3 regions of the Pleionea sp. WD8-19 genome follow, and region 3 is predicted to be linked to each of the others. Evidence: riboswitches for the same ligand, from Rfam matches in the RefSeq annotation. Region 3 holds a riboswitch; each other region holds the start of a gene.
The links. A riboswitch is a leader RNA that binds a small molecule or an ion and turns the genes downstream of it on or off. The one in region 3 is predicted to bind cyclic di-GMP.
Positions count from the first base shown of each region.

Region 1 (4,283 bases), on a different contig from region 3:
TGGATCAAAAGCCGAAAATGTTATCTTTAAGGGCATAAAAAGAATTATTGTTGAGCCCCTGCTTCCCTTCCTGGGCTCAACATCAAACCAATACAAGACCCAATACCTACACATACGCGTAGCTACAGTGTCACGCCACTGGTCTACACTAAAGATGAAAATCAATGGTTAACCTTCGAGGATAGTGAGTATCGTGTTTAAGCGAACCAAAATAGTTACGACTTTAGGGCCGGCAACGGATAATGAAGAATCACTTAAAGCACTGTTTAAAGCAGGCGCAAATGTTGTTCGAATGAACTTTTCGCACGGTTCAGCCGAAGATCACCTTCGCCGCACCGAATTAGTCCGCAAAGTATCGAAAGAGATGGGAATCGAAGTTGCGGTTTTGGGTGATTTGCAAGGCCCTAAAATTCGGATCGCGCGCTTTATCGACGGAAAAATCGAATTGAAAAATGGCGAACGCTTTTGTCTCGATGCAAGTCTTGACTCAAACTCAGGTAACAATCAAGAAGTCGGAATTGATTACAAAGAACTGCCAAACGACTGTCAGCCCGGAGATGTCTTGTTACTAGACGATGGTCGTGTTGAGTTGGAAATTACACATATTAAAGGATCGCGCGTTGAAACCCGAGTGGTCATTGGTGGCGTATTAAGCAATAACAAAGGCATTAATAAAAAAGGCGGTGGATTATCAGCGCCAGCATTGACTGAAAAAGACGCGGAAGACATAAAGCTTGCTGCGTCAATGAATGTGGACTATCTCGCGGTATCCTTTCCTCGTAGCGCTGAAGATATTGAGCACGCACAACAAATGTTAAACGATGCAGGCAGTAACGCCGGCATCGTTGCTAAAATTGAACGAGCTGAAGTGGTTCAGTCCGAAGAAATACTGGATGACATTATCCTAGCCTCTTCTGCTGTTATGGTTGCTCGCGGCGATCTGGGTGTCGAAATTGGCGATGCTGAGTTGATTGGCGTACAAAAGAAAATCATTGCACGAGCGCGTACGCTCGATCGCGTGGTGATCACCGCAACTCAAATGATGGAGTCCATGATAACCAACGCCATTCCAACACGTGCTGAGGTGTTCGATGTGGCCAATGCAGTTTTGGATGGTACTGACGCTGTTATGTTATCCGCCGAAACAGCAACCGGTGCTCACCCTATTCGTGTGGTTGAAGCCATGGCTCGCGCCTGTCAGGGCGCCGAGAAGCAAAAAGTCACCCAAATTTCAAAGCATCGGATGCTCGACGAGTTTGACCGTGTTGATGAGGCGATTGCCATGGCAACCATGTACACGGCGAACCACTTAAAAGGCGTAAAGGCGATTTGCTGTTTAACAGAATCGGGTGCCACTGCATTGTGGATGTCACGGATCCGCTCGGGTATGCCAATTTATGCGCTTACACCACGCGTCGATACGCAAAGGCGCATGGCCCTGTACCGTGGTGTAGAAGCCATTCCGTTTAATCCTGCTGTATTAGCCCGCCACGACGTGAATCGATTAGCGGTTGAAGAATTAAAAAAGCGACGTATTGTTGAAGACGGCGATTTAGTATTGCTAACCAAAGGCGATCATATGGGAATTTTAGGCGGTACCAATGCGATGAAGATTGTTCGTGTTGGTAACGTTATATAGGTATTCGTCGATCTGTTTTATTCCTCAGGAAGCATTAACCACAACGTTAAAGCTCCCTGAGATTCGCTAAGCGGCTATTTCAAGTCAGATTTCAACTAACCTGCAATACGCTCTTCCATTTGCCCAACAATATTTTGTGTATTAGCTGCGTTAGGGACTGAGCCTGAACTCACAGCATCTTTCGCCCATTGAAATGTACTGATGCCGTCATGCTCTTGGTAATTCAAATCGTCTTTACTGATTTTTTTGATGATGAAAGAAGATACATCGAGAGAGCCGTAATAAGTCGCTGCTCTTAACAGTGAGCCTCCAGGGAACTGCTCGCTAGGCTGGCAAACCAGGCCAGTATAAACATTTCGCAATTCAAGATTCGCAGACTTTAACTTTTTGCGGATACTGGTTCGGTCATCATTTTTAATGTATTCGCAAATTGAATCAGAAAGTCGAGCAAATTCATCGGAACTAGCCAAAGCAAAATTAGAAAGCAGAATAATTGAAAGAGTTGCGAAGAGTTTTTTCATGGAAATCTCCAAAAAATAAAAGGTTATTTCGAGGAGATAAGAGCCTACCGTTTAAGGTTACGAAGACCTGATCCCGGTAACCCCGCTGTCATAGACGAAATAATTTTCACTATTCTGCCCTTAGACCGGTAGCTTTGCGCCCTGAACTTTTCACTTCAGGTTGCCCTTATCAAGAATCTGGGCGCATTTTAATGGAATCAGGCGCCAACGCAAGTCTTTTTTGGCTGTTTTTCAATCACGAATAGAAGTTGCTTTAACAAAAAGCTCTATATCATTGCTTTAATAGCAATTTTATACCTTACTATCGTTTCAACGCTAACGTTTTCAAACGACCAAATAAGTACCCTATTCCACCAAGCCCAATGCCGCCATACCCTAAAATCAAATACAACTGAGACCCTTTCTGCTGCCCAAAGTACATAAAGAGCACTCCGGCGATAAACAACAACATCGATGAGTACACCAACATTTGCAATCGCTGTGTTTTTTTAAGCCGGATAATACGAGCCGCTCGTTGTAAATCTTCTTCGCTCGCACTTTTGGTAGCGTACCCACAATGACTGCAAATTACAGCTTTATCAGAAATTGGTTTACGACATTCCGGACATTTAACAATGGCCATTGATTCACCCCTATAACAAAACGATCAGGACTCTAGAGTTTTACTCACTACTTCGTACACGTCTTTCGACAGCCCAGGCTTATTTTTTATTTCAGTAAGCTGTTGCCGAACAATGGATTGACGTTGCGCATCCAACTTTTTTAAACACGCAAACTGTTTCGCCAAATTAGCTGAGACCTGTGCATTAATACTGTCGAGCTTATCAATAATATCGGTGATCAGTCGATAGCCATTTCCCGAAGCATGATGAAATTGCGCGAAGTTTAATGATGCAAAACTGGAGTAAAGGGCTCGCACTTTGTTCGGATTTTTAATGGAAAATACCGGGTGTTCACTTAATGACTGAATGGTATCGATGACCGACTCATTGTCTGAGGTCGATTGTACCATTAACCATTTGTCCATCACTAAGGCTTCGTCTTTCCACTTTTCATAAAACGATTTCTTAATAGTATTTGCATTACTGAGGTCAGCATGAACCGCTACACGAAAAGCCGCTAACTCATCGGTCATTAACTGTGCACTTTCAAACTGCTTTTGTACCAGCGCTGAACTTCCTTCATCAGCAATGGATAAATAATGCAGTGCCAGGTTTTTCAATGCGCGATTGGCAATGGCCGACTGTTCTAAACTTTGCTCTCCATGAATCTGAAGCGACTGATAACAGGTTAGCCAATGAGCGCTCAGCTTTTGTGCTAAGTGCGTCCGTAGCTTTCGGTGTTGATCAACTAATTGCTCAATTCCCACTTTCCAATGACTTTCGAAAACCGATTTAATCTCTGGCAAAGACAGTGCTCGCGCTTTAAATGCACTATCCAGCTTTTCGTCATTCAAAATATGAGTAAACGCTGATTCGATCAAAGGTAATAACTGATCGTCTCGTGTTACCAAAAATTGTTCCATTAACGTTTGTCCTGCATCCCATCGGGTATATGTGTTTTGATCATGCGCGAACAACAAGGCAAATTCATTTTGTGTCAAGTTCGTCACTAATTTTACAGGTGCTGAAAAATCACGAAGTAATGATGGCACACATGCTTCATTCACATTATATAAAGTGACTTCCTGATGCTCTTCTTTTACCACAATTAACGCTTCTTCTACGTCTGTATCCGACTCGTTCATCGAAAAGCTTAAACTTTTACCACGGCTTCCCACTAGCCCTAATTTAACGGGAATATAAAACGGTTGTTTTGCTGAGTCGTGGCCGGGGGTTTGCTTAAACGTTAACTTTAACTGCCGTACTTTTTCCAAATATTCACTGTGTACGTTTAACTCGGGCGTTCCCGCTTGGGAATACCAGCGTTTAAACAACTCCAAATCGAACCGATTAGCATCCGCCATTGCTGCAGTAAAATCATCGCACGTTGCAGCACTGCCATCGTGACGCTCAAAATACAATGCCATTCCTTTTTGAAAGCCCTCTTCACCCAACAGTGTATGCAGCATGCGAATAACTTCTGCACCTTTGTTGTAAACCGTAACCGTATAAAAATTATTC
Region 1 is NZ_JBUZOU010000028.1:12,162-16,444, forward strand. Features, by position in the region: gene pyk (pyruvate kinase) at 194-1,639, shown strand; gene ACTUJY_RS20130 (DUF3718 domain-containing protein) at 1,735-2,160, opposite strand; cyclic di-GMP riboswitch class I at 2,233-2,335, opposite strand; gene ACTUJY_RS20135 (zinc-ribbon domain-containing protein) at 2,462-2,782, opposite strand; gene pepN (aminopeptidase N) at 2,807-4,283, opposite strand, start outside.
Region 1: another riboswitch for cyclic di-GMP. It lies ahead of ACTUJY_RS20130 (DUF3718 domain-containing protein); the one in region 3 lies ahead of ACTUJY_RS07950 (HD-GYP domain-containing protein).

Region 2 (4,283 bases), on a different contig from region 3:
ACTTGAGAGCGTCGCGACTTTTCTGTTGCCAGTTACTGCTGCCCTGCTCTCGATATTGAATCAGCGCACTGCTCAACTCGCTCGCTTGCCAACTGATTTCGGCGCGATCAATATAAGCATCCACTAGGGGCTCGCTGATACACTCTGGTGCCGTGGTATCAACCTCTTCACTGGTGATGGTGGAAATCACTTTACTGACAAAAAAGCCATTGATATCGGTTGAAAAAACGCTGCAACGGTAACCGGTGGCCAGGCTCAACCCCGCCAAGGTTAACCGGTGTTGCTTGGTGAACGCATTGCGACTGACTTCAGCAATGGCATCGGTGGATTCACAAACCAGACGACTGTCGGCGTTGACGTTGGTGTTCCAAGCGATGGTAATGCTGTTAGCTGTGGTTTGTTCCACAACTGGACCCGCAGTGATGGTTGGCAACGTTTGACTGCTTGCGGCTGTGGTGAACGAGAGCTCTTGACTGGTTGTCGTGTTACCACTTAAATCGGTGGACTCGGCTTGGAAAAAGTAGGTTGTACTGGCTGTTAGCTGACTGAGAGAAATCTGGTGGTCGCTGTGCAATTGGTTGTTACTGACCAATTGATCAAGATTGCCTGCACTCAAACCAAATCGAACCACGGTGGTTGCCGCTTCATCGGTTTGCCAGCGAATGGAGGCACTGGAAGCTTGCACATCTTCCACCATAGGCCGACCAATAATCAGTGGAGCCTGGGTGTCGCTTTGGCCGAGTGTTTGAAAAGTGATAACGGCGGATGTTGAAGGTCCATTACCAAAAGCATCGCTGGACGACACGCTCAAACTGTAAGAGCTGTTATTGGTTAACCCGGTTAAAGCAAAGGTGTGATAACGAACCTGACGATTGTCTTCTACCACTCGGTAGCTGCTGCCATTGTTGTAGGAAATACCACTGTCGGCAGCTTCGTCGGTGATCCAGGTGACCAGTGCTGAGGAGCCGGTGATATCGGAGACGACGGGTCCGAAAACAATTTGCGGCGCTTCTGTATCAGAAAATGCTCGTGTGGTGACGGTAAATTGCTGACTGTAAACAGGACCATTACCGGCCAAGTCAGTGATTCGAGCCGAGACCAGATATTCGGTATCGGCGGTGAGGCCATTAAATTCTTGCTCATGGCAATTGCTAGCACTCCCAACAGTATAATCGATACCGGCTACAGTAAAGTAACCACTTACCGACTCGTTGGCACAGAAGCTCAGAGTAAAGCGATCGTGATTGATGGCATTGACCGACAGATGCTGTGTGAAAACAGGGGCCGATGAATCAGGGCTGTTTGTGGTGGTTACGCCCGCATTGATGGGGGTTGAAGGCGTATTGTTTTCATCTTTGGAGCGAATGATCAATGAATAGCTGGTGTTGGCGGTTAGTCCGGTTAACGTGATGCTGTGTCGGCGCGTCAATTGGGTTGAACTGAATGTATTACCGCCAACCACTTCGACTTCGCTGTCAGCGGGTTTATCGGTATACCATTCAACCAGCGCTGAAACATCGGTTATTTGAGAAATGTAGGGGCCTGCAACCAAATTTGCAGGTTCTGGGTCGGCGAAATCCAGCGTTTTATTCAAGGTTTGGGCACTATTCACCGCATAATCAATTTCGTTGCCGCTAATAAAACCACTGCCATCGGGTGCGATAAAGCTAATGTCGTACAGGCAATCAGCGGCTCCGGCGGCTATGCAGTCAGCTGTGGTGAACAGTAACATTTGGTAATGCCCGTTACTGTCAGTAATTGTAGAGCCGTTTTGGTGGATAACCGTGGTTTGTGAAAGGTGGCCGTCGCTACCTTGTTCGGGTCCGCTCCAGGATTTAGAGGTTTGTACTTCAACGCCGGCTACCGGTAAGGCATTGCTATCGGTGACTGTTCCTGAGAGCAATACAAAGTCGTATTCAATATTGCGAACGGTATCGCCGGTTACCGCGAAATCTTCGGTAAATCGCACGGCATGATGTGGTTCGCCGGTTAAATTCACATCGCTCGCAAAAAAGAAACTTCGCAGTAAGTAGTTACCATCGCTTACGGTCCAGCTGAACGCGCCATCCGCCCCTACTTTCTGCAAACTTCCCACTTGTGTCAGATTATTGCCATTCACTTCAAACAAATTGATTGAAGCACCCTCAATGGGGTTGCCGGACTGATCTCGGATCACACCACTGATGGTGGCGGCGTGCGCGATGCCAGCGAGGAGTAAAAAGAGGAATAAACTATTGCGAAAACAATGAGCCAGTTGGAACCTGCAATGTCGCATTACGCGTCTCCTGGATAGGTCCGGGCAGGCTGGGAACGCGCAAGAAGAAAAAGCTTTTTATTAAAAAGCTTTACTGGTTGGCGACCCCGCTGTCTTAGACGTTATTTTGCCCTTAGACCGGTAGTTTTGCGTCCTGCTCTTTCGAGCAGTTTGCCTTTATCAACACATTCCCAAGTGTTATGCACAACAACACTCGGAACATTAATAGTGTTATCGGTTAAGCCTAGAAAAGCTTGAGTGATTATTCAAAGAATGCGATATAGCAATTTGGATTAAATAACGTCATCTAGTGACAATATTAAATTTTCTATCGTTTTTAGCTATATAAAAGAAATCTTTTATAAGTTTAAATTCTTCATATACTGAATCACATTACTGGTCAAACGTGTGGCATTAGGATCCGTTAAGTCGCCAAAACTGGCTTGAAAAAAAGCCGCTTGATTAAGAATAATACGCGCGCCACTGCGTGGGTCGGTGTATTCTGCGATGATCACATCGGTTTCGGCCAAAACCGTACCGGAACCGCTGGTAAAGTCTTCCGCAGGCGTGGTTACTAATATTTGCCAGTTGGCACTGTTTTCAATAGAGCTGGCGAGCGCCGCATCGAACACAACGTTTTGTTTCACTTGCTGTTGCCCGGGTTCAATAAACTCCCAGTTGTTAAAGTCGACACCAGTCAATAACGGATGCGAACTGTCCTGAATCACACCGGTAAAAAAGTCGTTGAAAGGCGCATCTTCGGTATGAAGAGCAAATTGTTGATCACCAGTAAGAAATGGCATGGGTACGCCTTCAACACTAAAGTCGTTCAGTTGCCCGATGAAGATATTGCCACCATCTGCGAGAAATTGATCGATTACTGCCGCATTGTCCACCAGTTCATCGAATTCACTGTAGATAGTTGCTTCAAGTCCTATCACCAGTAGGTTGTAATTGTTGGCGTCCAGTTGATTGAGCTCTCCCACCACCGATTGGTAGCGCATGCCGTATGTGGTGAGCAGTTCGGTCATGCGTTTTTTATCTTCCGGATCGAACAGGGCAACCGCGGGTAAGTCGCCATCGTTCAATGCCGGATAAATCGGCAAAACGGCATTTTTTACGATTCGGTCACTCACCAAATTTTGTTCCTGAAAGTCAATTTCACCGATGGAAATGACTACTCGACTGTAGCCACTGGCTAGGAACAACAAGCGATAACTGCCCTTAGGAAGATCGCTGATCACATACTCGCCGTTGGCATCGGTAACGATCTGATCCACCGCTTTGCGTCCGTTGGCATCCACCGTAAAATCGCGATTGTAAGGAATGGTTGCTACCACCACACCGGGCATGGCGGCACCGGTTCTATCGGTTACTGTGCCAGCAATATTGGCTTCGGTAATGGCGTCACTGATCGCTCCTTCGTTGGTGATTATAAACTGAGTGTCTTTGCAGGCACTTACTATCAAAAAGAAAAAGGCAACGGAGACAAAGTAAATGGGGTTTTTCATGATGGAATCGTCCTCGCTAAAAGCGGTAATTCAGCAGCCAACGCCAACTTCGGCCTTCAATTGGCAAATCATCGCGCAGTCCTAAAGCCTGTTCGGTTGGGTATCGGCCCGATTCATTCAATAAGTTGGTAATGGTCAGCTCCGAATTCAAATCGGGTAAAAATAGGCCCTTTTGATGCCAAGACAGTGATAGTAATGTGTACTCGTCAATGGGCACGCGCCGGTCTGTATTTTCTCTTGTTGGAGAGCCAAACCAGGAGCCATTAAATTGCAGAGCATGATGATCGTTCAACACCCATTGGCCACCCAATTTAATCTGTCGTGGTGAGTGAATATCGGCACCGGCCCCTTGTGCAACACCCGTCACTTGTTGATATGCGTAATTGATATAGAAGTCTTGAAGACCCAAAGCGGCTCCTCGTAATTCTAGCTCCACTCCTTTGCCATCGCGCGCGCCGGTATTTTGCCATTGTTCGATACCAGGCGTGGCGTTAAAGAAAATTTCGTTGCTGGTGTGG
Region 2 is NZ_JBUZOU010000004.1:229,549-233,831, forward strand. Features, by position in the region: gene ACTUJY_RS06875 (fibronectin type III domain-containing protein) at 1-2,275, opposite strand, end outside; cyclic di-GMP riboswitch class I at 2,352-2,440, opposite strand; gene ACTUJY_RS06880 (carboxypeptidase-like regulatory domain-containing protein) at 2,614-3,765, opposite strand; gene ACTUJY_RS06885 (TonB-dependent receptor plug domain-containing protein) at 3,782-4,283, opposite strand, start outside.
Region 2: another riboswitch for cyclic di-GMP. It lies ahead of ACTUJY_RS06875 (fibronectin type III domain-containing protein); the one in region 3 lies ahead of ACTUJY_RS07950 (HD-GYP domain-containing protein).

Region 3 (4,283 bases):
CCGCAATTTTTAGGTATGTTAGGCATGCATGGCACGTTAGAAGCCAATAAAGCCATGGGCAACGCCGATTTAATTGTTTGCTTTGGTGCGCGCTTTGACGACAGGGTTACTAACAATCCGAAAACTTTTTGTCAGAATGCAACCATCATTCACGTGGATATTGATCCGGCTTCCATTTCCAAAACCATATTTGCACACATTCCCATTGTCGGCTCTTGCGATGTAGTGATAAAGCAATTTTCCGATTTAATGGATCGTGCCGACTTGCAGCATAACCCTACCGCAATGAAAAATTGGTGGAAGCAAATCAATCGATGGCGTGAGCAAAAGTGCCTGAGTTATGACAAAAGTCATTCAGTAATCAAACCGCAGCATGTGATTGAAACGCTATACCGTGTGACGAATGGTAATGCCTACATTACTTCGGATGTAGGGCAGCACCAAATGTTCAGCGCGCTTTATTACCCTTTTAAAAAGCCAAGGCAATGGATTAACTCCGGCGGACTCGGCACAATGGGTTTTGGTTTACCTGCCGCAATGGGCGTAAAGTTGGCGTTTCCCGAAAGCGATGTCATTTGCGTTACCGGTGATGGTTCCATTCAAATGAACATTCAGGAACTCTCAACGTGTTTGCAATACAATATTCCAATCAAAATTTTATCGCTGAACAATTCCGCTTTGGGTATGGTTCGCCAATGGCAAGATATGATTTACGATGGCCGTCATTCCCACTCTTATATGGAATCCTTACCCGACTTTGTCAAACTGGCCGAAGCCTATGGTCATATTGGAAAAAGCGTCGAAAACTTTAACGACCTGGAAGATGTGCTAGTACAAGCTCTGGCCATGAAAGATCGATTAGTTTTTATTGACGTGAAAGTCGATCAAAAAGAGCACGTTTATCCCATGCAAATTAAAGGCGGCGCTATCGACGAAATGTGGTTAAAAAGTGGAGTAAAAGCGTGAAGCGAATATTAACCATATTGATGGAAAACGAGCCCGGCGCCCTTTCTCGTATTACCGGACTATTTTCTCAACGCGGATACAACATTGACAGTTTAAGCGTTGCCAAAACGGAAGACCCTACCCTTTCAAGACTTACCATTACAACTTCTGGCGATGAAAAAATTCTGGAACAAATAACCAAACAGGTGAATAAGCTCATTGATGTGTTACGGGTAATGAACATTACTGAAAAAGAACACCTGGAGCGCGAATTGATGTTAGTGAAAGTACAAGCACTGTCTTCACAAGTACGTTCCGAAATAAAACGCACGGCAGATATTTTTCGCGCGCATATTATTGATGTTTGCAGTCACAGTTACACGGTTCAGATGGTAGGTCCACCAAAAAAGAATAAAGCTTTCATTGCTGCTATGCAGGAAGAAACCGAAATTTTAGAAGTGGTTCGTTCGGGCACCTTGGGCATACTTCGCGGAAAAAAAGCACTCAGGAGTGCATGAATCAATGCTTTGAATTTGAGAGCTGAGTCACACTTTAAAGCAATACCATAATCCAACTATACGACTTACCAATTTATTGCTTATTTAACAATAGGTTAGAGAATATGTACAAGTGTACAACTTAATAATACCACTTGCACATCTCACAAAGAGAACCTAAACTCAGAAGTAACGTTAGACAAAGGCTACCCCGACGAAAGTCTGGGCACGCAAAGCTACCGGTCTAAGGGTTGTGGCTCTTGAGTTCACACCTACGACGGCGGAGTTACCGGGACGTTTGTTTCACCTCCCTCCTCTGCAAGTCGGTCCGGATTCTGACGGCTGACAGAGGTCAAACCTTCCTCTCAACCGTTTACCGAATCCTTCGACTGATACTCGGGATTGAAGCAATCGCCCTTTTATTGTGTATGTAAAGTGCGAGAGTCGTCATGCGTAAAGTGATCACAACACATAAACTTGATGTGAACCAGTTACAGCTGGGAATGTACGTATCACGTCTCGATATTCCTTGGAGTGAAACCGATTATAGTTTAAAAGGTTTTTACATTGAATCGCGCAAAGATTTGGAAAAACTCAGCAGTTATTGTCAACATGTTTACATTGATGTAAAGCGAACGTTTGAACACTCTTCCTTAATACTTCAACAACCCAGCGACGAAGACTCTACCGAAATCAAGATAAAAAGTCGTCACTGGCATCAACAATGCAATCATCATTACACAAAGTCTTCCGCATTTGAGCAAGAATTAAAGCAAACCAGTGAACTTCTCGACTATGGGTTTATGGTTTTGAAAGAACTGGCTCAAGATGCAAGGTGCATTTCACCCACTCAGATTAAACAAGTGGATGAGGTCAGTCATTCTATTACGCAGTCGATTATTCGAAACTCCGATGCCTTACTCTGGATGACAAAAGTACATAACGACAATAAAAAAGTTTACGATCACGGTTTAAGAGCAAGTGTTTGGGCTGCTCTTCTGGCTAAAAATTTAAGACTTGCACCAGACAAAATAAATGCGTTAACACAAGCCATCATGTTATCGGGCGTTGGTAAAGCCAAGCTTACACAACAAGACTGGTATGATTACGATGGCATTCACTTAACAAAAGCGTATCGCAGCTACGTTCCTTTAACACTGCATGCGGTTCAGCACTCGAAAATTGAACCTAAAGTATTAACCACCATCAAATACATGACTGCTCGACTCACCGACTTTGAAAAAGAATCTGTCGATAAGAAACGACGCAGTATTCCTTTGTTGTCACAAATCGCCGGACTGGTAGAGTCTTTTGAACTATTAACCAACCCCATGTTTCCAAACGCCAAAAACTCAGTATCCGTTGCTTTTTCTCAAATTTATATGCAACGTGGCGTCTTGTTTGATGAAGTGTTAGTGGATGCATTAATCAAGTCACTGGGAATTTACCCCGTAGGTACATTGGTCGAGCTAAGCGATCACTATAAAGGCATTGTGATTGAACAAAACCCTTCTCAAAGATTGCAGGCCAAAGTTGTGTTAACCCATGATCCGGAGCTCAATCCACTCGATAATCCTCAGATTATTCAACTGGGCAAGGGTAAATTGAAAAACACCGTTATCATAGCTGAGCAAACAGGCTTACGCGTTCATGAAAGTCTGATGCGTGTTATCAATAAAAAAGTTCAGAAGCACTTATTAGGTCGTGCGGGTTATTATTTGGGAAGTTTACGCAGTAAATTGGCCTTTTAACTCAACATAACTTGGCTTAATTTTAGCGACATTTTAACCAACTAAACTAAAAGGTGTATTTTGAAACCGTTGCTTCGTAATACACCCTAAAGTATGCACCTATGATGGTTCCGATGAGCCTTCAGCGACATCAGGTTCGTGCAATTTCAAGCCGACTCGCATTGCGCGCTTTTTCCACTGCCGCCGGGCTAAATGCTGCATATCTTCTATAGTGTCCACTTCGTCCATGATTTCCTGACCAAGTAATGTTTCGAAAATATCTTCTAATGTAACCAGACCGACCAACCCGCCGTATTCGTCAACGAGAACGGAAATGTGCTCACGTCGATCCATTAATTGATCAAATAATGATTTCACTGAGGTTGTGTCCAGAACCACCAACAGTTCTCGTTTAATGCTGGTTAATGTTTTTTCAAGATTTCCTTTGGCGGCTTCCAGCAGCACATCCGTTTTCAATACGTAACCCGTGATATCTTCTGCATGACGATTGTAAACAGGAAAGCGAGAAAAGTGTTTGTTCTCCAGTATTGAGACTAACTCCCCAATATTCTTATTTTGATCCAATGAAACAACGACTGGCCTTGGAGTCATTACGTCTTTCGCTTGTAGCGATTCAAAGAACACCAGGTTTTTGAACGTTAACGCCTCTTTTTCTTCAAATACGCCTTGTTCCAAGCCTCGATCTGCCATAGCCGCAAACTCTTCCCGCGTGAAACTGATGCTATGGCCACCTTTACCCATTGCTCCGGTTATTTTTTGGCAAAACCACACCAAAGGCGCCAAAACGATTATCATTATTTGTAACAATTTTGTTGCAGGATAGGTTAGGTGACGCCAATAACGCGCGCCTAATGTTTTAGGAATAATTTCAGAAAAAACCAAAATTAAAAAAGTAAGTACCGCGGAAGTGATACTCAAATAAGCATTACCAAAAACCACTTGCGATTGAGCACCGACACCCGCAGCACCAACGGTATGAGCAATGGTATTTAAGCTAAGAATGGTCGCCAACGGCTTATCGATATCGGCTTTCATTGCTTTAAGCATTTCACCGTGCGGTTTTTGTTCGCTTTCGAGCATGGCGATGTAA
Region 3 is NZ_JBUZOU010000005.1:110,680-114,962, forward strand. Features, by position in the region: gene ACTUJY_RS07940 (acetolactate synthase 3 large subunit) at 1-966, shown strand, start outside; gene ilvN (acetolactate synthase small subunit) at 963-1,463, shown strand; cyclic di-GMP riboswitch class I at 1,637-1,736, shown strand; gene ACTUJY_RS07950 (HD-GYP domain-containing protein) at 1,892-3,193, shown strand; gene ACTUJY_RS07955 (CNNM domain-containing protein) at 3,293-4,283, opposite strand, start outside.